DNA from 2 places in the Streptomyces sp. NBC_01390 genome. Region 2 is predicted to be linked to the other one. Evidence: riboswitches for the same ligand, from Rfam matches in the RefSeq annotation. Region 2 holds a riboswitch; the other holds the start of a gene.
The links. Region 2 has a riboswitch for S-adenosylmethionine ahead of thrC (threonine synthase). Riboswitches for the same ligand answer to the same signal wherever they lie in the genome.
Positions count from the first base shown of each region.

Region 1: it holds a riboswitch for S-adenosylmethionine, as region 2 does, so the genes downstream of both, OG241_RS14810 (aminotransferase class V-fold PLP-dependent enzyme) here and thrC (threonine synthase) in region 2, are expected to answer to the same signal.

Region 1 covers NZ_CP109551.1:3,310,009-3,325,780, reverse strand. Annotated here, with positions in the region: gene OG241_RS14850 (cytochrome c oxidase subunit 4) at 1-132, shown strand, start outside; gene OG241_RS14845 (Ig-like domain-containing protein) at 263-1,525, shown strand; gene OG241_RS14840 (hypothetical protein) at 1,618-2,019, opposite strand; gene OG241_RS14835 (heme-copper oxidase subunit III) at 2,208-2,828, shown strand; gene OG241_RS14830 (c-type cytochrome) at 2,910-3,722, shown strand; gene OG241_RS14825 (Rieske 2Fe-2S domain-containing protein) at 3,719-4,777, shown strand; gene OG241_RS14820 (cytochrome bc complex cytochrome b subunit) at 4,774-6,417, shown strand; gene trpD (anthranilate phosphoribosyltransferase) at 6,563-7,627, shown strand; SAM riboswitch class IV at 7,717-7,834, shown strand; gene OG241_RS14810 (aminotransferase class V-fold PLP-dependent enzyme) at 8,009-9,370, shown strand; gene OG241_RS14805 (Lrp/AsnC family transcriptional regulator) at 9,481-9,762, opposite strand; gene OG241_RS14800 (rhomboid family intramembrane serine protease) at 9,759-10,502, opposite strand; gene OG241_RS14795 (hypothetical protein) at 10,662-10,901, shown strand; gene OG241_RS14790 (NYN domain-containing protein) at 10,941-12,290, shown strand; gene OG241_RS14785 (NlpC/P60 family protein) at 12,515-13,549, shown strand; gene OG241_RS14780 (NlpC/P60 family protein) at 13,806-14,825, shown strand; gene OG241_RS14775 (hypothetical protein) at 14,929-15,772, shown strand, end outside.
Region 2 covers NZ_CP109551.1:6,882,829-6,898,600, forward strand. Annotated here, with positions in the region: gene nagA (N-acetylglucosamine-6-phosphate deacetylase) at 1-408, opposite strand, end outside; gene OG241_RS31150 (ROK family protein) at 609-1,550, opposite strand; gene OG241_RS31155 (extracellular solute-binding protein) at 1,695-2,948, shown strand; gene OG241_RS31160 (DUF3263 domain-containing protein) at 3,025-3,258, shown strand; gene otsB (trehalose-phosphatase) at 3,540-4,397, shown strand; gene OG241_RS31170 (trehalose-6-phosphate synthase) at 4,387-5,793, opposite strand; gene OG241_RS31175 (glucosyl-3-phosphoglycerate synthase) at 5,914-6,858, opposite strand; SAM riboswitch class I at 7,029-7,177, shown strand; gene thrC (threonine synthase) at 7,192-8,508, shown strand; gene OG241_RS31185 (MoaD/ThiS family protein) at 8,597-8,872, shown strand; gene OG241_RS31190 (cold-shock protein) at 9,327-9,533, shown strand; gene groL (chaperonin GroEL) at 9,924-11,552, shown strand; gene OG241_RS31200 (NADH:flavin oxidoreductase) at 11,838-12,962, shown strand; gene OG241_RS31205 (DUF4157 domain-containing protein) at 13,264-14,436, shown strand; gene OG241_RS31210 (Uma2 family endonuclease) at 14,668-15,342, opposite strand; gene OG241_RS31215 (hypothetical protein) at 15,405-15,772, opposite strand, start outside.

The DNA of each region.
Region 1 (15,772 bases), 3.6 Mb from region 2:
ATCGGTGGCGCGCTCCTGTTCCTGAGCGTCGCGATCGGCTGGTGGCTGGCGTTCTTCTCGGCCCCCATCCTCCTGATCGGCCTGTGGGGCTGGGTCTTCGAGTACTACCGCGGTGAGAACCGCACCCAGTAACACGCTCAGTGCTCAGGGGAGCCCGGACACTCCGTCAGGAGAGTCCGGGCTCCCTCTTTTGCCACACCCTCGTTCCCTCGCACGGATCACCCGCCGCGCCGAGGCCGCCGCACGTTCTTAGCGTGAGGGCATGAGGCACTCACCGCGTAACCGTACGGTCGTCAACTGCACCCTCCTGGTGGCCGCCCTGGGCGCGTCCGCCACCGCCTGCGGCTCCGACGGCCATCCCCTCTCGGCGGAGCCGTACGACGCCGCTGACCAGATCTCCTTCGGCGGCTCCGTCGGCCACGGCAAGAAGGCCGACCCCGACAAGCCCCTGGAGGTCACCTCCGACGACTCTGACGACCGCATCACGGACGTCACGGCCGTCGACGCCGCCGGACGCTATGTGGCGGGCGAACTCTCCGCCGACGGCAGCCGCTGGCACAGCACCTCCCCGCTGGCCGCAGGCGCCCGCTACACGGTCCGGGTGAGCACGGAGGACGAGGACGGCGCCCCCGGCCGCGAGACGCGCACCTTCGACACCAGCAGGCCGACCACCAAGAAGCGCCTGAACGTCACGTTCGGCCCCAAGACGGGCACCTACGGCGTGGGTCAGCCCGTGACGGCCCAACTCAGCGAGCCCGTACGGGGAAAGGCGCAGCGCGCGATAGTCGAGCGCGCCCTCAAGGTGGACTCGACCCCCACCACCGAGGGCGCGTGGCACTGGGTGGACGACAAGGAACTCCACTACCGGCCCAAGGAGTACTGGCCCGCCAAGGCCACCGTCCAGGTGCGCAGCAACCTTCCCGGCCTCAAGATCGCCGACCGGCTCTGGGGTGGCCAGGCCAAGCCCCTGAAGTTCACCACCGGTGACCGGGTGATAGCCGTCACGGACGCGTCGTCCCACGAGATGACCGTCTACAAGAACGACAAGGTGATCAACACCATCCCCGTCACCACGGGTAAGCCCGGTTTCGACACCCGCAACGGCGTCAAGGTCGTACTGGGCAAGGAGTACTTCGTACGCATGCGCGGCACCAGCATCGGCATAGCCGAGGGCAGTGCCGACTCGTACGACCTGCCCGTCTACTACGCCACCAGGGTCACCTGGAGCGGCGAGTACGTCCACGCCGCCCCCTGGTCCGAGGGCTCCCAGGGCTCCGCCAACGTCAGCCACGGCTGCACCGGCATGAGCACCGGCAACGCCAAGTGGTTCTTCGACAACGTCCGCGAAGGTGACGTCGTCAAGGTCGTCAACTCCGACGGCAACACCATGGAGACCTTCGGCAACGGCTTCGGCGACTGGAACCTGGACTGGCAGAAGTGGCAGGGCGGTAGCGCCCTCACCACCACTTCCCCAGAGGGCTCAAACCCAGCCAAGCAGGTCCGCCTGACCCCGGAGAGCATCTGACGAGGGGCGCGGGTCCCCACCAGGGGCGCGGGGAACTGCGCGACAAGCCACAGCGCACCCGCACCCGCCGAACAACCGTGCCCCAGACCCCACTAGGCGCTCAAGGCCCGCCGACCCCGCAGCAAAGAAGCCAACGCCGACGCGAACTCCACCGGATCCACCGGCAAGGTGACCGCCGCGTCGGCCCGACTCCACGTCGCCAGCCACGCATCCTGCGGCCGCCCGATCAGCAACAGCACCGGCGGACACTGGAAAACCTCGTCCTTGATCTGCCGGCACACCCCCATGCCCCCCATGGGCACGGCCTCCCCGTCCAGCACACACAGGTCGATCCCGCCCTTGTCCAGTTCCTTCAGGACAGCGGCGGGCGTCGCGCACTCGAGGAACTCGACCAGGGGAACGTCGGGAGCGGGTCGCCGTCCCGTCGCCAACCGCACCTGCTCGCGGGTGTTGGAGTCGTCGCTGTAGACCAGCACCGTGGCGGTCGGCTGCATTGTTCCTCCGAGACATCAGCGTCGTACGGACAGACGGACCGGGTCCGTTGGGCCGGATGCTACTCCTTCGGACCCTCCGTCTGAACACCGCTTCAAAGGCCGTCCGATGGGCCATACGGGCTGGACACACCCCACAGACACCCCGAACGGCACCCCCCGGCGTGAGGGCGGGATAAGCGACCGACATAATGTCGGTCGTGGCGACAGCAACGACAGTAGAAACCGGGCACGCGCACCCGTCGGTCAACCGGCCGAACCTCACCAGCGTCGGAACCATCATCTGGCTGAGTTCCGAGCTGATGTTCTTCGCGGCCCTCTTCGCGATGTACTTCACCCTGCGATCGGTGACCGGTCCGGATCACTGGAAGGAGATGGCGTCAAGCCTGAACTTCCCGTTCTCCGCGGCGAACACCACGATCCTGGTGCTCTCATCCCTCACCTGCCAGCTCGGCGTGTTCGCCGCCGAGCGCGGTGACGTGAAGAAGCTCCGGATGTGGTTCATCGTCACCTTTGTCATGGGTGCGATCTTCATCGGCGGCCAGGTCTTCGAGTACACCGAGCTGGTCAAGAAGGACGGGCTCTCGCTCTCCTCCGACCCGTACGGCTCGGTGTTCTACCTGACCACCGGCTTCCACGGAATGCACGTGACGGGCGGTCTCATCGCTTTCCTGTTCGTCCTCGGCAGGACGTACGCGGCGAAAAGGTTCACCCATGAACAGGCGACCGCCGCGATCGTCGTGTCCTACTACTGGCACTTCGTCGACGTCGTCTGGATCGGGCTCTTCGCCACGATCTACATGATCAAGTAGCCGGGCCCGCCCGATCCTCACATCGGGTCCGCCCGATACCTCCCAGACTCGACGCTGAAGATCCTGACACCGGGGTAATCCGTGAAAAAGCTCTCCGCACGACGACGCCATCCGCTGGCGGCGGTCGTCGTCCTACTCATCGCGCTGGCGGCCGTCGGGGGGCTGTACGGCACGCTCGAACCCACGAGCAAGGCAGTGGCCGATGAGACCGCCCAGTCCCTCACCATCACCGAGGGGCAGAGGCTGTACTCCGTGGGCTGCGCAAGCTGCCACGGCACCGGCGGTCAGGGGTCCTCCGACGGTCCGAGCCTGGTGGGTGTCGGCGCCGCGGCGGTCGACTTCCAGGTCTCGACCGGCCGCATGCCGGCCGCGACCTCGCAGGGCGCGCAGATCCCGAAGAAGAAGAACATCTACTCGCAGGCGCAGATCGACCAGCTCGCGACGTACATCGCGTCGCTGGGCAGCGGTCCCTCCGTGCCGACCGAGGAGCAGTACGGGCCCGACGGAGCGGACATCGCCAAGGGTGGCGAGCTGTTCCGCACCAACTGCGCCCAGTGCCACAACTTCACCGGCAAGGGCGGTGCGCTCACGCACGGCAAGTTCGCCCCGGACCTTGAGGGTGTAGCCCCGAAGCACATCTACGAGGCCATGCAGACCGGCCCGCAGAACATGCCGTCCTTCCCCGACACGACGCTGTCGGAGAAGAACAAGAAGGACATCATCGCGTACCTCGACGCGGTCAACGGCGAGGACACCGTGGAGCCCGGCGGCCTCGGCCTGGGCGGTCTCGGACCGGTCAGCGAAGGCCTGTTCGGCTGGATCTTCGGGCTCGGAGCGCTCATCGCGGTCGCCGTCTGGGTCGCCGCTCGGACCGCAAAGGCCAAGAAGTCATGAGTAGCCAAGACATTCCAGAAGGGAACCTGCCCGCAGTGCAGGAAACCGAGCACGGCGCCGTCGGTGTCGCGGACGAGAAGAACCCGTTCGCGGACCCGGGGCTGCCGCCCCACGAACACCGCGTCCAGGACATCGACGAGCGGGCCGCCAAGCGGTCCGAGCGTGCGGTCGCCTTCCTGTTCACGCTGTCGATGCTGGCCACCGTCGCCTTCATCGTCTCGTACGTGGCGATCCCGTCGGACAAGTCGATCTACGTCTTCCCGATCGGGCACCTCAGCGCGCTGAACTTCGCGCTGGGCCTGTCCCTCGGGATCGCGCTCTTCATGATCGGCGCGGGCGCGGTCCACTGGGCCCGCACCCTGATGTCCGACGAGGAGCTCATCGCCGAGCGCCACGAGATCGCGGCACCGCCCGAGGTCCGGGCGCAGGTGATGGCCGACTTCAAGCAGGGCGCCAAGGAGTCCGCGATCGGCCGGCGCAAGCTGGTCCGCAACACGATGTTCGGCGCGATGGCCCTGTTCCCGCTCTCCGGCGTCATGCTGCTGCGCGACCTCGGCCCGCTGCCCGGGACCAAGCTGCGCCACACCATCTGGTCCAAGGGCAAGCTGCTCGTCAACATGAACACGAACGAGCCGCTGCGTCCCTCGGACGTCGCGGTCGGTTCGCTCACCTTCGCCAAGCCCGAGGGCCTGGAGGAGCACGACGAGGAGTTCCAGACCGAGATCGCCAAGGCCGCCCTGATGATCGTCCGTATCCAGCCGGACAACATCAAGGACAAGCGCGAGCTCGAGTGGTCCCACGAGGGAATCGTGGCGTACTCGAAGATCTGCACCCACGTCGGTTGCCCGATCTCCCTGTACGAGCAGCAGACGCACCACGTGCTCTGCCCCTGCCACCAGTCCACCTTCGACCTCTCCGACGGCGCCCGGGTGATCTTCGGCCCCGCCGGTCACGCTCTGCCGCAGCTGCGCATCGGCGTGAACGACGACGGCTACCTCGAGGCGCTCGGCGACTTCTCCGAGCCCGTCGGTCCTGCCTTCTGGGAGCGCGGATGAGTACTACGGCAAACACGGACGCGCGCTCGTCGCGCGAGAAGGCACCCGCCGGCGAGCGCGTCGCCGACTGGGCCGACGGCCGGCTGGGGATCTACTCCCTGGCCAAGGCCAACATGCGCAAGATCTTCCCGGACCACTGGTCCTTCATGCTCGGTGAAGTCTGCATGTACAGCTTCATCATCATCATCCTCACGGGTGTGTATCTGACCCTGTTCTTCCACCCGTCGATGAACGAGGTGGAGTACCACGGCAGCTACATCCCGCTGCAGGGCCAGCTGATGTCCGAGGCGTTCAACTCGACCATGCACATCTCGTTCGATGTGCGCGGTGGTCTGCTGATCCGGCAGATCCACCACTGGGCGGCGCTGATCTTCCTCGCCGGCATGTTCGTGCACATGATGCGCGTGTTCTTCACGGGTGCGTTCCGCAAGCCCCGTGAGGTCAACTGGCTGTTCGGGTTCCTGCTGTTCGTCCTGGGCATGTTCACCGGGTTCACCGGTTACTCGCTCCCGGACGACCTGCTCTCCGGCACCGGTGTGCGCTTCATGGAGGGCGCGATCCTGTCCGTGCCGGTCGTGGGCACGTACATGTCGTTCTTCCTCTTCGGCGGCGAGTTCCCGGGCGGCGACTTCGTGGCCCGCTTCTACTCGATCCACATCCTGGTGCTGCCGGGCATCATGCTCGGGCTGATGGTGGCCCACCTGATCCTGGTCTTCTACCACAAGCACACGCAGTTCGCGGGCCCCGGAAAGACCAACAACAACGTCGTCGGTATGCCGTTGCTGCCGGTCTACATGGCGAAGGCCGGAGGCTTCTTCTTCCTGGTCTTCGGTGTCATCGCGGTCATCGCGGCCATCGCCTCGATCAACCCGATCTGGGCCATGGGCCCCTACCGTCCGGACCAGGTGTCGACCGGCGCCCAGCCCGACTGGTACATGGGCTTCTCCGAGGGTCTGATCCGTGTCATGCCGGGCTGGGAGTTCAACATCTGGGGGCACACGTTGGCCCCGGGTGTGTTCATCCCGCTGACGATCGTCTTCCCGATGGTCCTCGTCGTGATCGCGGTCTACCCGTTCATCGAGTCCTGGATCACCGGCGACAAGAGCGAGCACCACATCCTGGACCGCCCGCGCAACGCGCCGACGCGTACGGCGTTCGGTGTCGCGTGGATCACCTGGTACATGGTGCTGCTGATCGGCGGTGGGAACGACCTCTGGGCCACCCACTTCCACCTGTCGCTCAACGCGATCACCTGGTTCGTGCGGATCTCCTTCTTCGTCGGTCCGGTCATCGCGTTCATCATCACCAAGCGGATCTGCCTCGGCCTCCAGCGCCGCGACAAGGACAAGGTGCTGCACGGCCGCGAGTCGGGCATCATCAAGCGCCTGCCGCACGGTGAGTTCATCGAGGTGCACGAGCCGCTCAGCCAGGAGGCCCTGCACACGCTCACCGCGCACGAGCAGTACGCGCCGGCCCTGATCGGTGCGACGGTCGACGAGAACGGCGTCGAGCGCAAGGTGAAGGGCGTGGAGAAGCTGCGCGCCAAGCTCAGCAAGTCGTACTACGGCGAGGACAGCCAGATCGCCAAGCCCACCGCCGAGGAGTACAAGGAGATCACGAGCGGCCACGGCCACCACTGATCACCTCGCTTCGCCACACACGGCAGAAGGGCCCCGTCCGTACCTCGGACGGGGCCCTTCGCCGTGTCGCCGGGCTGGATAGGGTGTCCCCATTCCCTACAGGAGTCCCGCGGAGAGTCCCGCCGGACTGACCCAGGAGCGGCAGATGAGCGCTGTGAACCCCGCCGGAGGCGACACCGCGGCGGTCCGTTCCTGGCCCCGCGTGCTGAACGGCCTGCTCGACGGCCATGATCTGACCGCCGCCGACACCGCCTGGGCGATGAACCTGATCATGCGAGGCGAGGCGACCGACGCCCAGATCGCCGGGTTCGTGGTGGCGCTGCGGGCCAAGGGCGAGACCGTCCAGGAGATCGCCGGGTTCGTCCAGGCGATGTACGAGCACGCCAACGTCATCGAGGTGCCGGGGCCGACCGTCGACATCGTCGGCACCGGCGGCGACGGCGCCAACACGGTCAACATCTCCACCATGTCCGCGATCGTCATCGCCGGTACGGGCGCCAAGGTCGTCAAGCACGGCAACCGGGCCGCCTCCTCGGCCTCCGGCGCGTCGGACGTGCTGGGGCAGCTCGGGGTCAACCTGGAGCTGACCCCGAAGCGGGTGGCCGAGGTCGCCGAGGAGGCCGGGATCACCTTCTGCTTCGCGGCCAGGTTCCATCCGGCGATGCGTCATGTGGGCGCTGCGCGCGGCCAGTTGGGCATCCGGACGGTCTTCAACATCCTGGGCCCGCTGACCAACCCGGCCAAGGTCAGGGCGCAGGCGGTCGGGGTCGCCGACCCCCGGATGGCACCCATCGTCGCCGGTGTCTTCGCCGAGCGCGGCAACTCGTCCCTGGTGTTCCGGGGCGACGACGGCCTCGACGAACTGACGATCACCGCCACGTCCCACGTATGGGTCGTCCGGGACGGCAAGGTGACGGAGGAGACCTTCGACCCGCGCGACGTCGGCATCGAACTGGTCCCGGTGGAGGCCCTGCGCGGCGGTGACGCCTCGTACAACGCGGCGGTCGCCCGGCGGCTCCTCGACGGCGAGACCGGGCCCGTACGGGATGCCGTGCTGCTCAACTCGGCGGCGGCGCTGGTGGCGCTGGACCCGGGCCCGGGCTCCCTGGCCGAGCAGATCGGCGCCGGGATGGCGAAGGCCGCCGAAGCCATCGACTCGGGGGCGGCGAAGAAGACACTGGAGCGGTGGTCGGCGGCCAGTAACGCGTAGCCCTCGCACAGCGGTTCCCCGGTGCTGAGCGTCCCGCGATCCGGACACGGGTTGCGGGACGCCGATCACCTCCGTTACGTTCTGAACCAGGTCATGAGTGACAGTCATGAGGCCCCGGCCGACTGTCCGGCAACCCTCCGTCCGTGGCGGGGTGCCCCGGGATGAAGACCAGGCCGTAGGCAGCAAGGCTTACGGCAAGCGCGGGCCCCTCTCGACACCAGGGGTCCTGGTCGTTCGAGGGAGTCTTCCGTGAGCAAGCGAATGCGATAGGGCTGCCGAGCCCCGCCTCCGCGCACCCTTTTCGTCCTTTCCGGATCTTTTCCTGTGCTGAGCCATGTCCGCTCGCGCAGTGATTCCTCTTGTCTCTCACGGGAGTTCGCCATGTCTGTCTCCACCGTTGCCGCCGCCCAGACCGTTTGTACCCCGCTGCCCGTTCTGGGCCGTGATGTCACCGTCCCGCTCGTCACCGGCGGCGAAGTCACCTACGCCGCGCTCGACTACGCCGCCAGCGCCCCGGCGCTGCAGCGGGTCTGGGACGACGTGGCCGCGTACGCGCCCTACTACGGCAGCGTGCACCGGGGTGCCGGCTACCTCTCCCAGCTGTCCACGGACCTCTTCGAGAACGCCCGCAGGACGGTCACCGAGTTCCTGGACTGCCGCGCCGACGACCAGCTGATCTTCACCCGGTCCACCACCGACTCCCTGAACCTGCTCGCCGCCGCCCTCCCCGACGGCTGCCAGGTCTTCGTGTTCGAGACCGAGCACCACGCCTCGCTGCTGCCCTGGCGCCACGCCCAGGTCACCTACCTCAACGCCCCGCGCACCCCCGAGCAGGCCGTGGCCACCCTGACGGAGGCCCTCGCGGCCCGTGACCCTCAGGGCCCGGCCCTCGTGTGCGTCACCGGCGCCTCGAACGTCACCGGCGAGCTGTGGCCCGTACGAGAGCTGGCCGCCGCCGCCCACGCCGCCGGTGCCCGGATCGTCCTGGACGCCGCCCAGCTCGCCCCGCACCACCCGGTCTCCGTCCAGGACCTGGACGTCGACTGGGTCGCCTTCTCCGGCCACAAGCTGTACGCGCCCTTCGGCTCCGGTGTCCTGGCCGGCCGCGCCGACTGGCTGCGCGCCGCCGAGCCGTACCTCGCGGGCGGCGGCGCCAGCCGCAAGGTCACGCGGCGCACGGACGGGGGGGTGGACGTGGAGTGGCACGACACCGCCGCCCGGCACGAGGCCGGCTCGCCGAACGTCATCGGCGCCTACTCGATCGCCGCCGCCTGCAAGGCCCTCACGGAGGCCGGCTTCGAGTCGCTGGTGGCCCGGGAGCAGCGGCTGATCGACATCGTGCGGGCGGGACTGGCCGAGGTGCCCGAGGTCAGGGTTCTCTCGCTCTTCGGCGACGACGCCCCGCGCGTCGGGGTCATCTCGTTCGTCGTCGAGGGCTGGAACAGCTCGCACTTCGCCGCGGCGCTCTCCGCGGAGTACGGGATCGGGGTGCGGGACGGGCTGTTCTGCGCGCATCCGCTGGTGCGGACGCTGCTCGGCAGTGACCCGCAGAGCCAGGGGGAGTGCGGGGCGCCCGAGGCGGCGCCGGGGGAGAAGTCGCTGAACGCGATCCGGGTGAGCTTCGGTGCGGGGACGCCCGACGAGCACGTGGAGCGGTTCGTGGGTGCGGTGAAGGAGCTTGTGCGGGACGGGGCCCGGTGGCAGTACCGGACCGAGGACGGGCGCTGCGTGCCGGCGGTTTGATCGCCCCCGCCGCCCTTACCCGTCCCATCCCTGGGGGCTGCGCCCCCAGACCCCCCTGTCGGCCCTGAAGGGGCCTCGTCCTCAAACGCCGGACGGGCTGAATGGTGACCTCAGGAATCGAGGCCGATCGCGAACGCCGCCTCCAGGTCGTGCTGGGAGTACGTCCGGAACGCCACGTGGGTGTCCGTCCCCTCCACCCCGGGGATCCTGCTGATGCTGCCGGGGATGACCTCGGCGAGGTCCTCGTGCCGCTTCACCCGGACCATGGCGATCAGGTCGTACGTGCCCGTCACGGAGAAGACCTCGCTCACGGACTCCAGCGCGGCGATCCGCTCCGCGATCTCGGGGATCCGGTCCACGCTGGTCCTGATGAGCACGATCGCGGTGATCACGGCTGGTTCTCTCCCTCGGTGGCCGTCGCTGGGGCGGGCCTCACTCTAGTCGTACGGCGATACCGCACCCACGCGTAGGCGAAGCCCAGCCCGAACCCCACCACGTGCGCCAGATACGCCACCCCCGGTCCGGACGAGGCCCGGCCCGCGGCCATCCACTGGAGGGTCGCCCAGAACGGCAGGGTCAGCCAGGCCGGGAAGCGCAGCGGCAGGAAGAAGAGGAACGGCAGGAGGCTCGTGACGCGGGCGCCGGGGAACAGGTACAGGAACGCGCCCAGGATCGCCGAGATCGCGCCGGACGCCCCCACCAGCGTCTGCTGCGAGTCGGCGTTGGCGGCGGCGTACCCCAGCAGGGCGAGACAGCCGCAGCCCACGTAGAAGAGGGCGAACTCCAGGTGGCCGAGGCGTTCCTCGGTCATCGCGCCGAAGACGTAGAGAAAGAGCATGTTGCCCAGCAGATGGACCCAGCTGCCGTGCACGAACAGTGCCGTGGCGGGGGTGAGGGTGGCTCGCGGGGCGCCGGTGAAGAGGTCGGCGGGGACCACGCCCCAGCGGCGGAAGTAGGCCCGCTGGGCGGCCAGCAGGGCGTCCCCGGTGCCGTAGCCCGGGTTGAGGCCGGAGGCGGGGCCGATGACGAAGAGCAGACAGCAGACGGCGATCAGCCCGTACGTCACCGGCGCCGACCGGGCACGGACCGAGCTGCGGACCGTCGTACGCCACTTTTCGAACTCGCCGATCATGGACACAGAGCATGACGTAACGGGACCGAACAGTGCAGACCGCCTCGCCGCTGTGGACGGACGGGCGGTGGGTACCCGCCAGGCCTTAGGGTTACGAGCCACACGCTCCAGGGAAACTGGCGCAGCACGGATACTAGAAGGAAAGCGAACATATCCACGATGACGGTTCCTCTGCCGACCGACACGACCCGGTGGCGCTGTGCTCTCTGCGGCAACCTCACGCGTTTCGACGTGACCCGCTCCTCGAAGGTCGTGGAGTACGTGCACCTCGACCTCGCGGGAGATCCCAAGGTGGAGGAGCGCGAGGTGGTCAGTGAGACCATCGAGTCGGTGCGCTGCCGTTGGTGCAACGCCGTGGATCAGGTGGAACTCGTGGACAGGCCGGGCGCCGGCTCCTGACAGGAGCGGGCCCCGCACCGGAACTGGTTGGGGTGAAGGATGGTGGAGACCACAGGCGGGGAGCCGGGCGACGGCGCCGCCGAGGTGCTCGACCGCCCGCTGCCCGACGGCGTGCGCAGGCGCGTCGTGCAGATCGTCTCCGACGGGTTCGGCGGACTCACCGTCGCCGAACTGCCCGCCCAGTTGCGGCAGTACGCGCGGTTCGCGCCCAACCGGCGGGCCAAGTTCGCCGGCAACGCGATGGCCGCCGCGCTGGAGACCGACACGCTGTTTCGGCAGCGCATCGGGGAGAAGCTGAGGGAGGCCCAGCCGGAGCTGGCGGGCGCTCTCGACGCCGGTTCACCGCCCCCGGCCGCCGATCCGCTGGACGTGGCCGCCGCGGCCTATGTGCTGCGCCCCACGGGCTGGGTGAAGCTCGTCACCGCGGCCGGCGAGGAGGCGCAGCGCGCCGACGCCGAGCGTGCCGACGACGAGAGCCGGGCCGAACTGGAGCGGCTGCGCGAGGAACTGGCCGTCGCCCGGGGGCTCACCCGTACCGAGACCGAGCGGCTGCGCACGGAGCTGGAGTCGGCCAAGAAGGAGGCCGAGTCACTGCACCGCAAGCTGCGTGCCGCCCTCAGTGACGTCAAGCGCGGCGAGGCGGCCCTGCGCAAGGTGCACGCCGAGATGGAGACCGTACGCACCGACGGGCACACCCAGGTCTCCGCGGCGGAGAGCGAGGCACGGCGGCTCAAGGGGCGGCTGACCGAGGTCGAGGCCGCGCTGGAGGCCAGCAGACGCGCCGCCCGGGAAGGGCGCAGCGTCGAGGACATGCGCGTACGGCTGCTGCTGGACACCGTGCTCGACGCGGCGCAGGGGCTGCGGCGGGAGCTGGCGCTGCCGCCGGTGTCGGTGCGTCCCGCCGAGACCGTGGACGCGGTCGAGCCGGGGCGGATGACGCCGAAGGACATCGCCGCCCGGGCCCTGTCCGAGAACGATCCGGCGATTCTCGACCAGTTGCTCGCGCTGCCGCAGGCGCACCTGGTCGTCGACGGCTACAACGTGACGAAGACCGGCTATCCGCAGATGCCGTTGGAGAAGCAGCGGCTCCGGCTGCTGGGGCAGCTGTCGCAGCTCGCCGCGCAGACCGGGGCCGAGATGACCTGTGTCTTCGACGGGGCCGAACTGGCCGCTCCGGTGCTGCTGGCGCCGCCGCGCGGGGTGCGCGTCCTGTTTTCCAAGGCCGGTGTCACCGCCGACGAGCTGATCCGTCAGCTGGTGCGCGCGGAGCCGCCCGGCCGACCGGTCATCGTCGTGTCCACGGACCGCGAGGTGGCCGACGGGATCGCCAAGGCCGGGGCCCGTCCGGTGGCTTCGGTGGTGCTGCTGAAGCGCTTCTCGGGCGGCTGACAACATAAGCGCTGAATGCCCGAATTGGCGGAACTGTCACGCAACGTAGTGTCAATCGAGCATTACCGCACGTGAGTTGTGCGTAAAGAATGCTCGGTGTGACAAACATTTTTCACCTCAGGATTTGAAGTGATCACAGGAAGGTCACTAGGGTCAGGGCTCGAACCTCCGCTCGGGTGATCACTCAAAGGGAGTGACGGCGGGAGAAGAAGGAGTTCGCCTCCGTGGCGTCCCATCGTCGACCGAAGCAGCCGAGCCGCACCCGCGTGACCGTGCTCACCACCGCCGCGGCAGCCGCCGTGGCCCTCAGCGCCAACGCCGCCAACGCCGCGCCGAGCCAGAAGCCGAGCATGGACGAGGTCAAGGCCAAGGTCGACAAGCTCTACGAGCAGACCGAGCAGGCGAGCGAGAAGCTCAACGGGGCCAAGGAGAAGCAGAGCCGGCTGGAGAAGGAGATCTCCACCCTCCAGGACAACGTCGCCCGCGGCCAGGGAGACCTGAACGAGCTGCGCGACAGTCTCGGACTCGCCGCCGCCGCCCAGTACCGCACCGGCGGCATCGACCCCTCCGTGCAGCTCTTCCTCTCCGCCGACCCGGACGACTACCTCGACAAGGCGTCCACGATGGACCAGCTGAGCAGTCAGCAGGTCGAGACGCTCAAGGAGGTCACGGAGAAGCAGCGGGCGCTCGCCCAGCAGCGCTCCGAGGCCGGCGAGAAGCTCAAGGACCTCGCGGACACCCGCAGCGAACTGGCCAAGAAGAAGAAGGAAGTCCAGAGCAAGCTCGCCGAGGCGCAGAAGCTCCTCAACTCGATGACGGCCGCGCAGAAGGCGGCCATCGCCGCCGCGGACGCGCGCGCCAGCCGGGCCAGCCAGCGCTCCGCGCTCGACGACCCGGGCAACGTCGTCACCGGCCGCGCGGGTTCCGCGTACGCCGCCGCGCAGAGCAAGATCGGCTCGCCGTACGTCTACGGCGCCGACGGCGAGTCCACCTTCGACTGCTCGGGCTTCACCTCGTGGGCGTTCGCCCAGGTCGGTATCAGCATCCCCCGGACCTCGCAGGACCAGGCGAACGCCGGTACGCGCATCTACTCGCAGAGCAATCTGCAGGTCGGTGACCTGGTCATCTTCTACGGCGACCACCACCACGTCGGCTTCTACGCCGGCAACGGCCAGGTCCTGCACGCGCCGCGCAGCGGCACGGTCGTGCGGTACGAGTCGATCGACAACATGCCGTTCCAGTTCGGCGTACGGATCTGATCCTCTCTTCGACGGATCGGATCGTCGTACTCCTTCCGGGTCTGTTCAAGATCAGGACACGTTGACGCCCGAACGGGCGAATCACGACACGCTCCGCTGACCCCACGCCCCGCCCATGACCTGCGTCATAGGCGGGGCGTCACCGTGTGTGGCCGTCGAGGTCGTTGGTCCGCGTGTGGTCGCCCGGCTACTGTCTGGCGCGCCCCCAACACCGGGGGAACACATGCGTCCGCCAGCGGAAGGAGTGCGGCTTCTCGTGGGGTTCCATCGCCGCCTTGCACCGTCCGGGTTCGACCGGGGAGCCAGCGCCGCGCTCTGCGTGCTGTCCGCCGCAGCCGCGGCTCTCGGCGCGGCCGTGCCCTCGGCCACCGCCGCGCCGACCGACCACACCCGGGCCGAGGTGGACCGGCTCTACACGGAGGCCGAGAAGGCCACCGAGTCCTACAACCGGGCCGACGAGCGCGCCGACGCGCTGCGCGAGCAGGTGACCCGGGCCCAGGACCGGATCGCCCGGCAGCAACTGCGTATCAACACCATGCGGGAGACGCTCGGTTCGCTCGCGGGCGCCCAGTACCGGGCCGGAGGCCTCGACCCCTCGCTCGCGCTGCTGTTCTCCGACAACCCGGACGAGTACCTGGCGAAGGCCGCCGCGCTCGACCGGATCAACGTCCACCAGGCCGCCGAGCTGAGGGAACTCCAGGCGGCCATGCGGGAACTCGCCCAGGAGCGCGCGGAGGCCACCGGCAACCTCGCCGAGCTCGACCGGAGCCGCAAGGCCGTCGCCGCCCACAAGCGGACCGTCGAACAGAAGCTGGCGAAGGCGCGGGCACTGCTCAACTCGCTGCCGTCCGCCGACCGGGCCGCCTACGACCGGGCCTCGCGTTCCGACCGCGCCGACCTGCCCGACCTCGGCAACGCCGCCGCGCCGAGCGCCCGTGCGGCGGCCGCCGTCGCCGCGGCCCGTGCCGCGCTGGGCAGTCCGTACGTCTGGGGCTCCAACGGGCCCTCCGGCTTCGACTGTTCGGGCCTGATGCAGTGGTCGTACGCGAAGGCCGGGGTCTCCCTGCCGCGCACCTCGCAGGCCCAGCGGTACGCCGGACAGCAGGTCCCGCTCTCCCAGGCCCAGCCCGGCGACCTGGTCACCTACCGGTCCGACGCCAGTCATGTCGGCATGTACGTGGGCAACGGGCAGGTCATCCACGCCCCCTATCCGGGCGCGCCGGTGCGGTACGACCCGGTGGGCATGATGCCGGTCTCGTCGGTCACCAGGGTCTGAGCGTCCGGAACGCCGCCGCTTCCCGGACCTCCCGCTCGGCCGGCTCGTCCCGGGCGTCCCGGTCGTCTCGGCTTCCCGACAATCGGGCCGTACGATCGTCGGCGTGGCTGGTCGAAGGCGTGCGCGGGGTGCGTGGTGGGTCCGGGGCGTGGCTCTCTGGCTGCTGCTCGGCTCGCTGGTCGCCCTCGTGGCGTGCGGCGGCCGGCCGGGGATCGACACCGCGTCCGCAGACGTCCGACGGCTGCTGGACCGGCGCTCGGCGGCCGTCCTCGCCGGCGACGCGGCGGCGTACGCGGGCACCGGTGCGTCGGCGCAGTTCACGCGGCTGCGCGCGCTCCCGCTGGCGGCCTGGTCGTACCGCCTGGTCGCCCTGCGCCGCACCGGCGACGACGGGGCCACCGCTGACGTGGAGCTGAGCTATCGCGTCCAGGGCATCGACAAGGCCCCTGTGAAGGCCGGGCGCACCCTGCGCCTCACCCAGCGGCACAACGGCCGGTGGTACGTCGACGACGACGAGCCCGCGCGCGGGACGGCCCGGCAGCTGTGGGACCAGGGGACCGTCGAGGCCGTACGCGGGGCGCACAGCCTGGTGCTGGGGGTCGGGCAGTCACCGGACCTGCTGCGCGGGTACGCGGGCCTCGCCGACCGTGCTGTGCCCGCGGTGACGGACGCGTGGGGCGGGGCGTGGACGAAGCGGGTCGTGATCCTCGTACCGAAGTCGCTGGACGGGATGGCGGGGCTGCTCGGGTCGCCGTCCTCCGCGTACCGGGGGATCGCGGCGGTCACGACCGGGGAGGCGGGAGGGTCGGTGACGGCGCCCGCGGACCGGATCATCGTCAACCCGGAGGCGTACGGCGTGCTCGGCGGTTTCGGCAAGCAGGTCGTGCTCACCCACGAGACCACGCATGTCGCGACCCGCACCGCCACCACGGCGGCCACACCGCTGT
Region 2 (15,772 bases):
GCGCAGCAGCGCCTCGGAGTGGGCGCCCTTGCGGCACGGGGAGATGAAGGGGCCCTCGAAGTGGACGCCGGCGATGTCGCCCTGCTCGGCGAGCTCGGAGAGGAGGCCGGCCCGGGCGGTGAGGGTGTCCATGTCGCCGGTGACGGTGCTGGCGACGAGGGTGGTGGTGCCGTGGGTCCGGTGGGTGTGGACGCCCTTGAGCACGTCTTCGGCGGTGCCCGAGGTGAAGGAGGCTCCGCCGCCGCCGTGGTTGTGTAGGTCGACGAATCCGGGGATCAGCCAGTGGCCCGTCGCGTCGACCTCGTGGGCGTCGTCGTGGGCGCGCTCGGTGAACTTGGTTCCTTCGACGGCCAGTTGACCGCCTTCGGTGATTCCTGTGGGGAGTACTACTCGGGCGCCTCTGAGCAACAGGCTGTGTGTGCGCTGCGGGGCCGTGGGGGCTGGTCGCGCAGTTCCTCGCGCCCCTGGGTGGGGTGCCGGCAGGGCGTTTTCTTCGTGCGGTCGGTTGGGGTGTCGCGCAGTTCCCCGCGCCCCTGGGTGGGGCGTCGCTGGGTCTGTTGCCAGTGGGCCCGTCTCCACTGGGCCCGCTTCCCCTGGGGTCGTTGGCATCAGGGTGTTACCTCCGTGAGGTCGGTGACGGTCAGGAGGTCCCAGGCGAGGAGGCCTGCTCCCAGGCAGCCTGCCGTGTCTCCCAGGGCCGCGGGGGCGATGGTCGGGAGCTTCTGGAAGGTGATCCGTTCTTGTACGGCGGTGCGCAGCGGTGTGAACAACGTGTCGCCCGCTTCCGCCAGGCCGCCGCCGATGATCAGGGTGCGGGGGTCGAGCAGCGTGAGGGCGGTGACCAGGCCGTCGGCGAGGGCGTCGACAGCGTGCTGCCAGATCTCGCGGGCGCGCGGGTCGCCGGCGTCGACGGCTCTGGCGCAGTCCGCCGCGTCCGCGCCCGGGGTTCCGGTCGCCTCGGCCCACGCCTCGCTCACCGCCGACGCGGACGCGTACCGTTCCAGACAGCCGCGCTGGCCGCACGGGCACAGGGTGCCGCCGGGCCGTACGACGATGTGGCCGACCTCGCCGGCGAAGCCGTGCGCGCCCGCCTCCACCCGGCCTTCGACGCCGATCGCGCCCGCGATGCCGGTGCCGAGGGCGATGAAGAAGAAGCGGTCGGCTCCCTGACCGGCCCCGATGCGCCCCTCCGCGAGACCGCCCGTCCGGACGTCGTGGCCGAGGGCGACCGGCAGGCCGAGCCGTTCGGTGAGCAGCTCGCGCAGGGGTACGTCACGCCAGCCGAGGTTGGCCGCGTAGACGGCGAGGCCCTTCTCGGCGTCGACGATGCCGGGCACCGAGACTCCGGCGGCGGCGGCGCTCTCGCCCAGGTGGGCGATGCCGTGCGCGCGCAGGTCGGCGGCGAAGCCGAGGATCGCCTCGACCACGGCGTCGGGGCCGCGCTCGCGACCGGTCGCCCGGCGCGTCTGGTGGAGCAGAGCGCCGTCCGGCCCGATGAGGGCGGCTTTCATCGCGGTGCCGCCCACGTCGAGGGCGATGACATGTCTCACGGGGACAGTGTGGCCCGTAGACCCGGAAGAGGTCTAGTCCACTCACGTGGTGTAGACCTTATGGAGCTAAAAAATTGAACGTACCAATGAATACATATGTGAACGACCAGTGGGGATTTTGCAGTGCAACGGCGCAGGACAGGCATGATCGCGGCGGTGTCCGCACTCGGGATGACGGCGGCACTCGGTGGTTGCGGAGCCGTCGGCTCGGGTGACGTCACGCTGAAGCTGGTCGCCGCCGACTACGGCGACTCCGACGCCAACAGCTCCCAGAAGTACTGGGACAAGCTGGTCGGGGAGTACGAGGACGCCCACCCCGGAGTGAAGGTCGACGTCAGCGTCTACTCCTGGAACGACGTCGACCGCAAGGTCAAGGAGATGGCCGCCGCCGGTGACGCGCCCGACCTGGCGCAGATCGGCGCCTACGCCGACTACGCGGCCAAGGGCGAGCTGTACCAGGCCGACGACCTGCTCTCCATCCCGACGCAGGCCGACTTCGTCTCCCAGCTGGCCGACGCCGGAGCGGTCAGGCGCATCCAGTACGGCATGCCCTTCGCCGCCTCGACCCGCCTCCTCTTCTACAACAAGAAGCTCTTCACCGAGGCCGGCCTCACCCCGCCCACCACCTGGAGCGAGCTGGCCGCCGACGCCGCCGTGCTCAAGGAGAAGGGCGTGAAGTTCCCGTACGCCCTCCCGCTGGGGCCCGAGGAGGCGCAGGCCGAGACCATGCAGTGGCTGCTCAGCGGCGGCGAGAGCTACACCAGCGAGGTCGGCACCTACGGCATCGACTCCCCGCGGAACATCAGGACGTTCACCTGGCTCAAGGACGAACTCGTCGACAAGGGCCTCACCGGCTCCGTCGCCCCCGGCAGCCTCAACCGGGCCGCCGCTTTCGCCGCCTTCGCGCGCGGTGAGGTCGGCATGCTCAACGGGCACCCCTCGCTGATGAAGATCGCGTCCGCCAAGGGGGTCGATTTCGGGATGGTGCCGATGCCGGGCCAGGAACGCTCGACGCGGTCCGCGATGGGTGTCGCCGACTGGATGATGGCCTTCAAGAAGAACGGCCACCGTGACGAGGTCGGCAAGTTCCTCGACTTCGTCTACGACAAGAAGAACGTGCTCGCCTTCTCCCGCGAGTACGACCTCCTCCCGGTCACCACCTCCGCCTCCCGGACGATGTCCGCCGCCGCCGAGGACAGGGATCTCGCGCCCTTCCTGAAGGAGCTCCCGACCGCACAGCTGTACCCGGTCGGCAAGACGTCCTGGGCGCAGGTCAACGCGGACATCAAGCAGCGGATCGGTACGGCGTTCGCGGCGGGTGGGGATCCGGCCGCGGTGCTTGCCGAGTTGCAGACTAGGGCCAATGCGGCGGAGACCGAGGAGGAGAACGGGCAGTAGGTCGTCGCCGGGCCGTCGCTAGGCCGTCGCCGGGCTGCCAGGTCGGATGTCAGTGGGTGGGGCTACGGTGCTTTGCATGGACGGGGAGCAGTTGGGGCGGCGGGAACAGGACATTCTCGCGCTGGAGCGGCGGGGGTTTGTGGGGCCCGGTGCGAAGGAGCGGGCGATTCGGGAGGAGCTGGGGTTGGTGCCGGTGCGGTATTACCAGTTGCTGAACGCGTTGCTGGATGACCGGCGGGCGTTGGAGTGTGATCCGGTGACGGTGAACAGGTTGCGGAGGGTGCGGGAGGCTCGGCGGGGTGAGCGGTAGGTGAGGCCGGTTTTTTCGCCCCCGCCGCCCCTACCCGTCCCATCCCGTTCCTGGGGGCTGCGCCCCCAGACCCCCGCTGTCGGCCCTGAAGGGGCCTCGTCCTCAAGCGCCGGACGGGCTGAGGGGTGCGGGCCTCGTCCTCAAGCGCCGGACAGGCTGAGGGGTGCGGGCCTCGTCCTCAAGCGCCGGACGGGCTGGATGGTGCCGGGCGGGGCTGGAATGGCCTGGCCCGGGCTGCAATGGTCGTAGGCCCGGACCGCAATGGTCATAGGGTCGGGGGCATGGACTTGCTGCCCACGCCCCTGACGCAGGCCGGCCGTGATGGGCTGGATGCCATCCTTGCCGAGCCCGGTGGTGTTGTTGTCGCCCTTGATTTTGACGGGACGCTCGCTCCGATCGTGGCCGATCCCGAGCAGGCCCGGGCCCATCCCGACGTGCTTCCCGCGCTTTCCGCCCTTGCTCCCAGCGTTGCCTCCGTTGCCGTTCTCACCGGGCGGCCCGCCGGTGTCGCGGTTCGGCACGGGGGGTTCGCGGGTGTGCCGGGGCTTGAGCACCTTGTCGTCCTCGGTCACTACGGCACCGAGCGCTGGGACGCCGTGACCGGCACGGTCAGTGCTCCTGCCCCGCACCCCGGTGTCGCCGCCGTCCGTGCCGAGCTGCCCGGGTTTCTCGAAGGGCTCGGTGCCTGGCAGGGCACCTGGATCGAGGAGAAGGGCCGGGCCGTCGCCGTGCACACGCGGCGCGCCGCCGATCCGCAGGCCGCGTTCGAGGCCCTGCGCGAGCCCCTCGCCGACCTGGCGACCCGCCACGGCCTGATCGTCGAACCCGGCCGCCTCGTGCTGGAGCTGCGCCCACCCGGCATGGACAAGGGCGTCGCCCTGGAGGAGTACGTCCGCGAGACCGGCGCCACCTCGGTCCTCTACGCCGGCGACGACCTCGGCGACCTCCCGGCCTTCGCGGCGGTGGAGAAGCTCCGCCAGAACGGCCTCCCCGGCGGCATTCCCGGACTGCTCGTCTGCAGCGGTAACAGCAGCGAGGCCGTGACGGAGCTGGAGGAGCGCGCCGACCTGGTCGTCGACGGTCCCGAGGGTGTCGTACGGCTGCTAGCCGCCCTCGGGCGGGCCGTCGTCAGGCCTTGAGCGCGTTCAGCTGGTCCAGGAACCACTGGGCCGGCGGTAGCGCGGTCGCCGCCGCGGCCAGGCGTTTCGTGCGTTCCGCGCGTTCGCCGGCGCTCATGGTCAGGGCCTCTTCCAGGGCCCGGGCCGTCTGTGTGACGTCGTACGGGTTCACGACGATCGCGTCCTCGCCCAGCTCCTCGTACGCCCCCGCCTCCCGGGACAGCACCAGCGCGCACCCCTCGTCGGAGACCACCGGGATCTCCTTGGCGACGAGGTTCATGCCGTCGCGGATGGGGTTGACGAGGGCCACGTCGGCGAGGCGGTAGGCGGCCAGGGAGCGGGCGAAGTCGTCCTTGACGTGGAGCACGACCGGGGTCCAGGTCGGTGTCCCGTAGGCCGAGTTGATGTCGTCGGCCAGTCGCTGCACCTCGGCCGTGTAGTCGCGGTAGACCGCCAGGTCCTGGCGCGAGGGGTAGGCGAAGGCGATGTGCACGACCCGCTCCCGCCACTGCGGGTGGTCCTCCAGGAGCTGCCGGTATGCCAACAGGCCCCGCACGATGTTCTTCGACAGCTCCGTACGGTCCACCCGCACGATCGTCCTGCGGCCCTCACCGACCTCGGCCCGCAGCGCCGCCATCCGCTCCTCGACGTCCGGTTCGTGTGCGCGCCTGCGCAGGAAGTCGGCGTCCGCGCCCAGACCGTGCACGCCGATCCGGGTGTCGCCGAGGCCGCCGACCAGGTCCGTACAGCAGGCGGTGAACGCGTCAGCCCACCGCTGGGTGAGGAAGCCGAGGCGGTCCGCGCCGAGCATGCCGCGCAGGAGCTGCTCGGAGATGTCGTACGGCAGCATCCGGAAGTAGTCCGCCGGTGCCCACGGGGTGTGCGAGAAGTGGCCGATGCGCAGGTCGGGGCGGAGCGAGCGCAGCATCCCGGGCACGAGACACAGGTGGTAGTCCTGGACCACCACCGACGCGCCCTGGGCCGCCTCGGCGGCCAGCGCCTCGGCGAACGCGCGGTTGTAGGCCTCGTACGACGCCCACTGGCGCCGGAACTCCGCGTCGAAGACCGGCTCCAGCGGGGTCTGGTACAGCATGTGGTTCACGAACCACAGCACCGAGTTGGCGATGCCGTTGTACGCGTCCTCGTGCACGTCGGCCGGGATCGCGAGCATCCGTACGCCCGCCTCGGACTCCCCGCGCCGGACGGCCTCGCGGTCGCCGTCGCCGAGGGCCGAGCAGACCCACAGGGCGTTCGCGTCCGGGCCGATCGCCGACAGCCCGGAGACCAGCCCGCCACCACCGCGCCGGGCCCGCAGCGAGCCGTCCTCACGGACCTCGTACGTGACCGGGCCACGGTTGGAAGCGACCAGCACCCGGTAAGAGCCCTGCGTACCCTGCACACCTTGCGTCAAAGCCATACGCGTCAACCTAGCCCGGCCCGGAAACGCTCAAACGTACACACGTACGCCTCAGCCGTATACAAGCCGCCCGGGCCGGTGCACCGGCCCGGGCGTGACCAGGCGTCGACCAGGCGACGGCTAGGCGGCCTTCCTCCTCGCGTACTCCGCGATCTCCGCCATCGGCGGACGTTCCTCCGTGTCCACCGAGTACGTCCGGGGCTCGAAACCGTCCTCTCCGCGCTCGAACTGGGTGATCGAGGGGCGGATCAGATGGCCCCGGGCCAGCCTGAGCTGCGCGGTGCGGTAGATCGCGGCGGACATCCGGCCCAGGGCCTGGCCGTCCTGGTGGCGGTGCTTGCGCACACCCACGTCGACCTGCGCCAGCGCGTCCAGGCCCACCAGATGCAGGGCGTCGATCAGCATGCCCAGCTCCACGCCGTAGCCGACGGGGAACGGGAGCTGTTCGAGGAGCGAGCGGCGGGCCGCGTACTCGCCGCCGAGCGGCTGGACGAAGCCGGCCAGCTGCGGCCAGTGCATGTTGAGAAGCGGGCGGGCCATGAGTTCCGTCACCCGGCCGCCCTGGCCGGCCGCCTGGCCGAGCGGACGGTCGTACATCGCCTTGACGAGGTCGACACCGGGGTCCGTGAGGAGGGGGCCCACGATCCCGGAGACGAAGTCCGACGAGAACTCCTTCAGGTCCGCGTCGACGAAACAGACGATGTCCCCGCTGGTGACCAGGAGCGAGCGCCACAGCACCTCGCCCTTGCCCGGCACGGCCGGGATGCGCGGCAGGATGTCGTCGCGGTGGACGACCCGGGCGCCCGCCGCGGCGGCCACCTCGGAGGTGCGGTCGGTCGATCCCGAGTCGATGACCACGATCTCGTCGACGAGGGGGACCTTCAGCATCAGGTCACGGCGGATGACGGCGACGATCTCGCCGACGGTCTCCTCCTCGTTGAGCGCGGGCAGGACGACACTCACCGTGGCGTTCGAGGAACGCTTCGCGGCGATCAACTTCTTGAGCGGGCGGTCGCGGGCGGCCCAGGAGCGCGTGCTCAGCCAGCGCTCGACGTCTTCCAGCACGTGCGGCTCTCCCTTACGTTGCATGGGGGGAAGCGCGATCTTGTATCTCGCGGTTCGGACGGCTCCCACCACCATCCAAGCCTTCGGTTACAGTCTTGAACAACGCGGGTGACCATCGCATTGCCGAGGTCACCTCTGTTCACAACCTCACAACCTTCACAACTTCATACCGCTCATCCAGAGGGGCAGAGGGATACGGCCCGATGAAGCCCCGGCAACCCTCCAGCCGATCTTGTCCACAGGTCATGTGGCGAGGATCCCGGCTCGGGAAGGTGCCAAATCCGTCTCACGGCGAAATGCGTCGTGAGGAAGATGAGGAAGGGTTTCGCCTCCATGGCTGCGCAAACTGCCGAGAGCACCACGTCCGGCTCCGTCACCTCCGCTGTCCCCACTGTTGATCTCGGCCCCGCCGCCGCGCTCTCCTGCCGCGAATGCGGCCACCGCGTTCCCCTCGGTCCGGTGTTCGCCTGCGAGGAGTGTTTCGGCCCGCTGGAGATCGCCTACGACTTCGCCGTCCATTCGGCGGCCGACACCGAGGAACTCCGCAAGCGCATCGAAGCGGGACCCGCGAACATCTGGCGTTACGCGCCTCTTCTGCCCGTTCCCGCGAACGTCGCCGAGAAGCCGAACATCAACCCCGGCTGGACCAAGCTCGTCCAGGCCGACAACCTCGCCCGCGAGCTGGGCGTCGACGCCGGCAAGCTCTTCGTGAAGGACGACTCCGGCAACCCGACGCACTCCTTCAAGGACCGGGTCGTCGCCCAGGCCCTGGAGGCCGCCCGCGCCTTCGGCTTCACCACCCTCTCCTGCTCCTCCACTGGCAACCTGGCCGGTGCCGTCGGCGCCGCCGCCGCCCGGGCGGGCCTGCGCTCCTGCGTGTTCATCCCGCACGACCTGGAGCAGGGCAAGGTCGTCATGGCCGCGGTGTACGGCGGCGAGCTCGTCGGCATCGAGGGCAACTACGACGACGTGAACCGCTTCTGCTCCGAGCTGATCGGCGACCCGGCCGGCGAGGGCTGGGGCTTCGTCAACGTCAACCTGCGCCCGTACTACGCGGAGGGCAGCAAGACCCTGGCGTACGAGATCTGCGAGCAGCTCGGCTGGCAGCTGCCGGACCAGCTCGTGGTGCCCATCGCCTCCGGGTCGCAGCTCACGAAGATCGACAAGGGGCTGCAGGAGCTGATCAAGCTCGGGCTGGTCGCCGACAAGCCGTACAAGATCTTCGGCGCCCAGGCGGAGGGCTGCTCGCCGGTGTCCGTCGCCTACAAGGCCGGGCAGGACGTCGTACGGCCGCAGAAGCCCAACACCATCGCCAAGTCGCTGGCGATCGGCAACCCGGCGGACGGGCCGTACGTGCTGGACATCGCGCGGCGGACCGGGGGAGCGGTGGAGGACGTCAACGACGAGCAGGTGGTCGACGCGATTCGGCTGCTCGCGCGTACGGAGGGGATCTTCGCGGAGACCGCCGGTGGTGTGACCGTCGGTGTCACGAAGAAGCTGATCGAGAACGGGCTGCTGGACCCGACGCTCACGACCGTTGTGCTGAACACCGGGGACGGTCTCAAGACGTTGGACGCGGTGGCGGACACGGGGCTCACCGCGACCATCCGGCCCAGCCTTGAGTCGTTCCACGCGGCGGGGCTCGGTTAAGAGGTAGTTGTTTTTCTGCGGGCCCGTGGGGGCTGGTCGCGCAGTTCCCCGCGCCCCTAGGTATGTCACCTGACCGGAGGTTTACACCGTGAGCGTTTCTGTCCGTATCCCCACCATCCTCCGCACCTACACCGGTGGGCAGGCCGAGGTGGCTGCCGAGGGTGGGACCCTTGCCGAGGTCATCGCCGATCTGGAGAAGAACCACACGGGGATCGCCGCCCGCGTGCTCGACGACCAGGGCAAGCTGCGTCGCTTCGTCAACGTGTACGTCAACGACGACGACGTCCGCTTCGAGCAGGGGCTGGAGACGGCGACGCCGGACGGTGCCGGGGTGTCGATCATTCCGGCCGTCGCCGGAGGCTGATCAAGGGTTTGATACCCGCCAGTAGTAACCGTCGGTAACATCGATTACCGAGAGTTCATCGAATTGCCCCCTCCGTGAGAGAAGCGGAGGGGGCAATTCTGTATGGTTGAGCGCGGTACAGTTGGGGAAGCCGCACCATCTCGCTCGCCGCACGCGTATTGATTCCTGCCGCGCACCCAACGAGAAGTAGCCAAAGTGTGCAGGCAATTTGCGTTTTTTGTTCACTTTGTGGGGCCCGGCTTGCCCTGAATCCGCGTGAATTCTCCGCATATTTCCTGACCTGGCGTGCCTGGATTTCTCGTCCAATTGACCTGTTGCAGAGGGCAGTTGGACAGATACATTCGGCCGCGGTCGACGCGTTCCGGCGCACACCTCCACCGGTTGGGGGGGTGAGGTCTGACCCGGATCCGCGAAGTGCGGATCCGTGCAAGGGCCAGTAATAGGGGAGTTAGGCATGGCTCAGGGCACCGTCAAGTGGTTCAACGCGGAGAAGGGGTACGGCTTCATCGCGGTCGACGGTGGTGCGGATGTTTTCGTCCACTACAGCGCGATTCAGATGGACGGCTACCGCACCCTCGAGGAAGGTCAGCGGGTCGATTTCGAGATCTCGCAGGGCCAGAAGGGGCCGCAGGCGGACATGGTCCGTCTGGCGACCACCTGAAGCACGCGCCGGAGCACACGCAGCGACGTTCTTCTTCCTTCATCGAAGGATTCGATGGGCTCGTACCTCGTGGGACCTCACGGGGTGCGGGCCCATCGGCGTGTCCGCAGGCGGGGTACGCGGTCGATGTCCGCAGGTGTGTCGGCGTTGCTACCGGGCCGTAGCCACCCCCCTGTTCACCTGGGGATCTTCGAGAGCCGCTTGCACTCGGCAGGGGCGAGTGCTAATCATTGGCGTTAGCACTCTGAAGGTGAGAGTGATAACGAAGGACCGGGTGGGTGAGGCCCGCAGGCCAGGTGGTGCAAGGAATCACCGAGGCAGGCAGGCCGTCCGTCGCGGGCGCCAGCGCGGTCCGGAGCAATCCACCCCAGTCCGGGAGGACCACTTCACATGGCCAAGATCATCGCGTTCGACGAGGAGGCACGGCGCGGTCTCGAGCGCGGGATGAACCAGCTCGCCGACGCCGTCAAGGTCACCCTCGGCCCCAAGGGCCGCAACGTCGTCCTCGAGAAGAAGTGGGGCGCCCCCACGATCACCAACGATGGTGTTTCCATCGCCAAGGAGATCGAGCTCGAGGACCCTTACGAGAAGATCGGCGCCGAGCTGGTCAAGGAAGTCGCGAAGAAGACGGACGACGTAGCCGGTGACGGCACGACGACCGCGACCGTCCTGGCCCAGGCTCTGGTCCGCGAAGGCCTGCGCAACGTGGCCGCGGGTGCGAACCCGATGGCCCTGAAGCGCGGTATCGAGAAGGCCGTCGAGGCCGTCTCCGGTGCGCTGCTCGACCAGGCGAAGGAGGTCGAGACGAAGGAGCAGATCGCTTCGACCGCCTCCATCTCCGCCGCCGACACGCAGATCGGCGAGCTCATCGCCGAGGCGATGGACAAGGTCGGCAAGGAAGGCGTCATCACCGTCGAGGAGTCCCAGACCTTCGGTCTGGAGCTGGAACTCACCGAGGGTATGCGCTTCGACAAGGGCTACATCTCGGCGTACTTCGCGACCGACATGGAGCGCATGGAGGCGTCGCTCGAGGACCCCTACATCCTCATCGCCAACTCCAAGATCTCCTCGGTCAAGGACCTGCTCCCGCTCCTGGAGAAGGTCATGCAGTCGGGCAAGCCGCTGCTGATCATCGCCGAGGACGTGGAGGGCGAGGCCCTCTCGACCCTGGTCGTCAACAAGATCCGCGGGACCTTCAAGTCCGTCGCGGTCAAGGCCCCGGGCTTCGGTGACCGCCGCAAGGCGATGCTGAACGACATCGCGATCCTCACGGGTGGCGAGGTCATCTCCGAGGAGGTCGGTCTCAAGCTCGAGAACACCTCCCTGGACCTCCTGGGCCGTGCCCGCAAGGTCGTCATCACCAAGGACGAGACCACGATCGTCGACGGCGGCGGCTCCGCCGACCAGGTCGCCGGCCGGGTCAACCAGATCCGCGCCGAGATCGAGAACTCGGACAGCGACTACGACCGCGAGAAGCTGCAGGAGCGCCTGGCGAAGCTCGCCGGCGGTGTTGCGGTCATCAAGGCCGGTGCCGCGACCGAGGTCGAGCTCAAGGAGCGCAAGCACCGCATCGAGGACGCCGTTCGCAACGCGAAGGCGGCCGTCGAGGAGGGCATCGTCGCCGGTGGTGGCGTGGCCCTGCTGCAGGCCTCCTCGGTCTTCGAGAAGCTGGAGCTGACGGGTGACGAGGCGACCGGCGCGAACGCCGTGCGACTCGCCCTGGAGGCCCCGCTCAAGCAGATCGCCGTCAACGGTGGCCTCGAGGGTGGCGTCATCGTCGAGAAGGTCCGCAACCTTCCCGTCGGCCACGGCCTCAACGCCGCGACCGGTGAGTACGTCGACATGATCGCCGAGGGCATCATCGACCCGGCGAAGGTGACGCGCTCCGCGCTGCAGAACGCCGCGTCGATCGCCGCGCTGTTCCTCACCACCGAGGCCGTCATCGCCGACAAGCCGGAGAAGGCGGGCGCCGGCGCCGGCGCCGGTGGCGGCATGCCGGGCGGTGACATGGACTTCTGATCGACCTCTGGTTGATCACCGTCCTTCGTTCCGAGGGCGGCACCCTTCTCCTTGCGGGGAGGGTGCCGCCCTCGGGCGTTTGCGGGGCGCTTGCGGTCCCGAGGTGTGCGAGGCGTCTGAGGTGTCGTGTGCGGTGACCGGGATCACAGGGGGCGTTTCGGTGAGCCGGAATGAGGGGCCGGACGGGTGCGGTTGACGCATATGCGTATGCATACACCTGTGCCTTCGCGCAGTCCCCGTCCCCTCTTTCTGACTTTCTTCTGATTTCCTCCGAGGAGCCCCCACGTGACAGCCCCCGCCCAGACCTCCCGCGCGGCCCAGATCCTCTCCCGGCCCGTCACGCTCAACGGCCTGACCGTGCCGAACCGGATCGTGATGGCGCCGATGACGCGCCAGTTCTCGCCCGGTGGTGTTCCCGGAGAGGACGTCGCCTCGTACTACTCGCGTCGCGCGGGTGCCGGGGTCGGTCTGATCGTCACCGAGGGCACGTACGTCGGACACGACTCCGCCGGTGACAGCGACCGCGTACCCCGGTTCCACGGTGAGGAGCAGCTCGCGGGCTGGGCGAAGGTGGCCGACGCCGTGCATGCGGCAGGCGGGAAGATCGTGCCGCAGCTGTGGCACATCGGCATGGTCAGGGAGGCCGGGCAGCCCCCGTTCGCCGACGCCCCGCCGGTCGGACCGTCCGGTCTGCGGCTGGACGGCACCGCCGGTGCCGGCAAGGAGATGACGCAGGAGGACCTGGACGACGTCATCGACGCGTTCGTCGAGGCCGCGGTGGCCGCCGAGCGCATCGGCTTCGACGGGGTCGAGCTGCACGGCGCCCACGGCTACCTGCTCGACCAGTTCCTGTGGTCCAACACCAACCGCCGCACGGACGCGTACGGGGGTGACCTGCTCGCCCGTACGAAGTTCGCGACGGAGATCGTGGCCGCCGTACGCGAGGCCGTGTCCGCGTCGTTCCCGATCATCTTCCGGTACTCGCAGTGGAAGTCGGGCGCCTTCGACGCGCGCCTCGCCGAGACCCCCGAGGAGCTGGAGTCGATCCTGGCCCCGCTCGCCGCGGCCGGTGTCGACGCCTTCCACGCGTCCACGCGCCGCTACTGGCTCCCGGAGTTCGACGGCTCTGACCTCAACCTGGCCGGCTGGACGAAGAAGCTCACCGGCAAGCCCACCATCACCGTCGGCTCGGTCGGCCTGGACGGTGACTTCATCCGGGGCTTCTCGGGCGAGGGCGCGCCGCTGAAGAGCATCGACGACCTCCTGGACCGCCTGGAGAACGAGGAGTTCGACCTCGTGGCCGTGGGCCGCGCGCTGCTCCAGGACCCGGAGTGGGCGGCGAAGGTCCTGGAGGACAGGACGAGCGAGCTGACGGCGTACGACGCGTCCGCGCTGGGGTCGTTGAGCTGACCCGAGTTGTGTTTGGTTACGGCTTCTGAGCCGAGTTGAGTGGGCCGGGGGCCGGAACCGGAGCAGCAGCCACCGCGCCGGTCCCCGGCCCGCGCCGCACCGGAAGGGCAGAGAGTCTGCCCTTGCGGATCTTGCCGCGCCCTCTGTGCTGTCGTAGAACGGAACGCAAACTCCCTCGCTGCGGAAGAGGACTCGCGTGCATCACCTAGGACATGGACACGCTCGCAGGAGCGGACAGCCCGCGCCCGCGTCGCGTGTCGGCACGCCTCGCGCGGGACTGACGAGCGCCTGGCTGACCCACTTGCAGCGTGTCGCGGCCAACGGGAGTGGACGCGCCGGCCTTGAGGAAGAGGCCGCGGACCACGCCCAGGTGCAGCGCGTCGCCGTGGACAACGCCCTGCAGTCGCCGTGGCGCCCGCTGGAGCCCGGCTTGCGGACCGAGATGCAGGCACGTTTCGACGGCGCCGACTTCAGCGGGGTCAGGGTGCACGACGGAGCCGCCGCACGGGAGGCGGCGGCCGCCGTCGAGGCCAGGGCGTTCACCACGGGTCAGGACATCGTCGACGGTGGCGGGATGAGCCAGAAGGACTGGGCGCACGAGCTGGCACACACGCTCGACCAGCAGAAGGGCCCCGTCCCGGGCGTGGACAACGGCGCCGGTCTGAGCATCTCGGAGGAGGCGGACAGCGGCGAGCGTCACGCCGTCAACACGGCGGAACGGGTCATGCAGGGGCCCGCGCCCGTCCAGCGGATCGCCTCCGGCGGCCGGATGAACGAAGCCGGGCGAACGAACGATGCCGAGCAGCACCAGCACGGCGACGCCTGCGGGCACGACGTACAGCGGGTCGCGACCGGTGCCGGTGCCGGTGGCGTTGCGGTCCAGCGCACCCGGCGGGTGACCGCGGAGGACGTGGAGGCGGCCCGGTCGACTTCGGCTCTGACCCGGACCGCGCGGCTGCTGCGGTCGCAGGGCAAGGACGACATGGCCGCGAAGCTGGAGAACCAGCTGGAAGTATCGCTTCCCGTGCCTATGCAGGGGACGGTCGCGTTCGCCAACGACATGACGGTCCAGGAGCGCACGGGCGGACGTTACAAGCTCACCCTGGATCTCTCGACGATGCTGTACTCCGTGGCACTTCGCGCGGACCGCAAGACGTACGGAGCCCCGGCACTGGCGAACGGCAAGTACAACTTCGTTCTCCCCGTCCGGAAGCCGGGCAAGATCATGGCTTCGGAAGTCGGCACCGGGAACGAGGAGGGGCATTCCGCGCTCGCCAAGGCCACGAAGCAGGGTGACGGGCACGTGTACTGGGCGGGCACTGCCAAGTTCACCAACGGTGTCCTGGACAAATGGACGAACGACAGCGGTCACTACAGGCCCACGGGCGAGGACGCGGGCCAGTTGGCCGGCATCACGGGTGGCTTCCCCGCCGACAAGTACAAGAACTTCAACGACCCGGGTGCGGCGGACTGACCCGAGCGGATCTCTGCTCAGCGCACGCCTTCGTCACCGGCCGGACGATCTCCCCGCTCGGTCGCCGTCGCTGACTCCTCCCCTTCCGCTTCCGGGGGACTCAGGAAACGTACGACAGCGGCGTTTCCAGCGCTGCGTTGCAGAGCGGCCAGCCGGTCCAGGACGCCACTCTCCGGCGCGGGCGGCGCCGGCGTTCTGCCCGCACTCGGGCGGCCGGGCTCTTCCAACGGGTCAGTCGGCATAGTCCTTGAGCTTCTCGGTGTTGAGGGTGATGTTCACGGGGGCGGGGAGCTCGACCACGGCTCCGTACGGGTACGAAGGGTTCTGCCGGTAGGTCCCATTCCTCGGCTCGCTGTACACGACCAAGGTGTCGTCGTCCCGGTCGATCAGCAGGTAGACCGGAATGCCCGCCTCCGCGTACCCGCGCACCTTGTCGGTGCGGTCGCGGCGGTCGGTGTCCCGGTCGTGGGAGGTGACTTCGACGACCATGAGGACGCCTTCCGAGTCGGCCCATTCCCCTTCCTGGTCGACAAAGTGGTCGAGCGGTGCCAGCGCCGCGTCCGCCTTGGCGTGGCCCTTGCGGTAGCTGCCGACCTTGAGCCCCTGTTCGGGGTACAGGCGGCACTCGGGGCGTTGCTGAAGAGACTCGACCAGGAGCCACATGACGACGGCTCCGTGACGCTGGTCCGGCAACGGCTTGACCTCTAGTTTTCCATCGATGAGTTCGAGTTTGACTCCCTCGGGCGCCCTGCGGGCCAGCTCCTCGAAGTCCTCGACCTCGATGTGATCGCCCTTGACATACAGCCGTCCGTCGACGAATTCGAGCCGTACGTTCGCGGGGGCCTTGCCGGCCAGCTCTTCGAAGTCCTCCTGGGACATCTGCGGACGCCTGGTGCCAAAGGTCATGGTGGGCTCGCCTCCTTCCCACCATGGTGCCCCGGAGCGGTGTCGGCGCACTGTCGGAGCGCTCATACGCGTGGCCTTTCTCGGCGTCGGTCGATCAGCGCCGCGCGGGTCGCGGCGGCATAGGCGTGGACCGCGGATGCGGCGACGGGCGCGGACGACGGCCGGGGCGGGGCGCACTCGCCCCGGCAATCCCCGCACACGCCCCCCGCCAGCGCCTCCGCCCGCCCCGGAACCCCGCACTTCGCGCACTCCAGCATCCGCAGCGGCGGCCGTACGGCGGCGGGCTCAGGCGGCATCTTGCTGGTCAGGCGCCTGCGGATCAGGGCGGCCGGGTGGTGGACCGGCGTCGGCAGACCGGCGGTCAGGGCATGCCGTACGGAGTCCTCGTTCGCCCCTCGCTCGAACCACTCCCCGACCAGCGGGGCCAGCA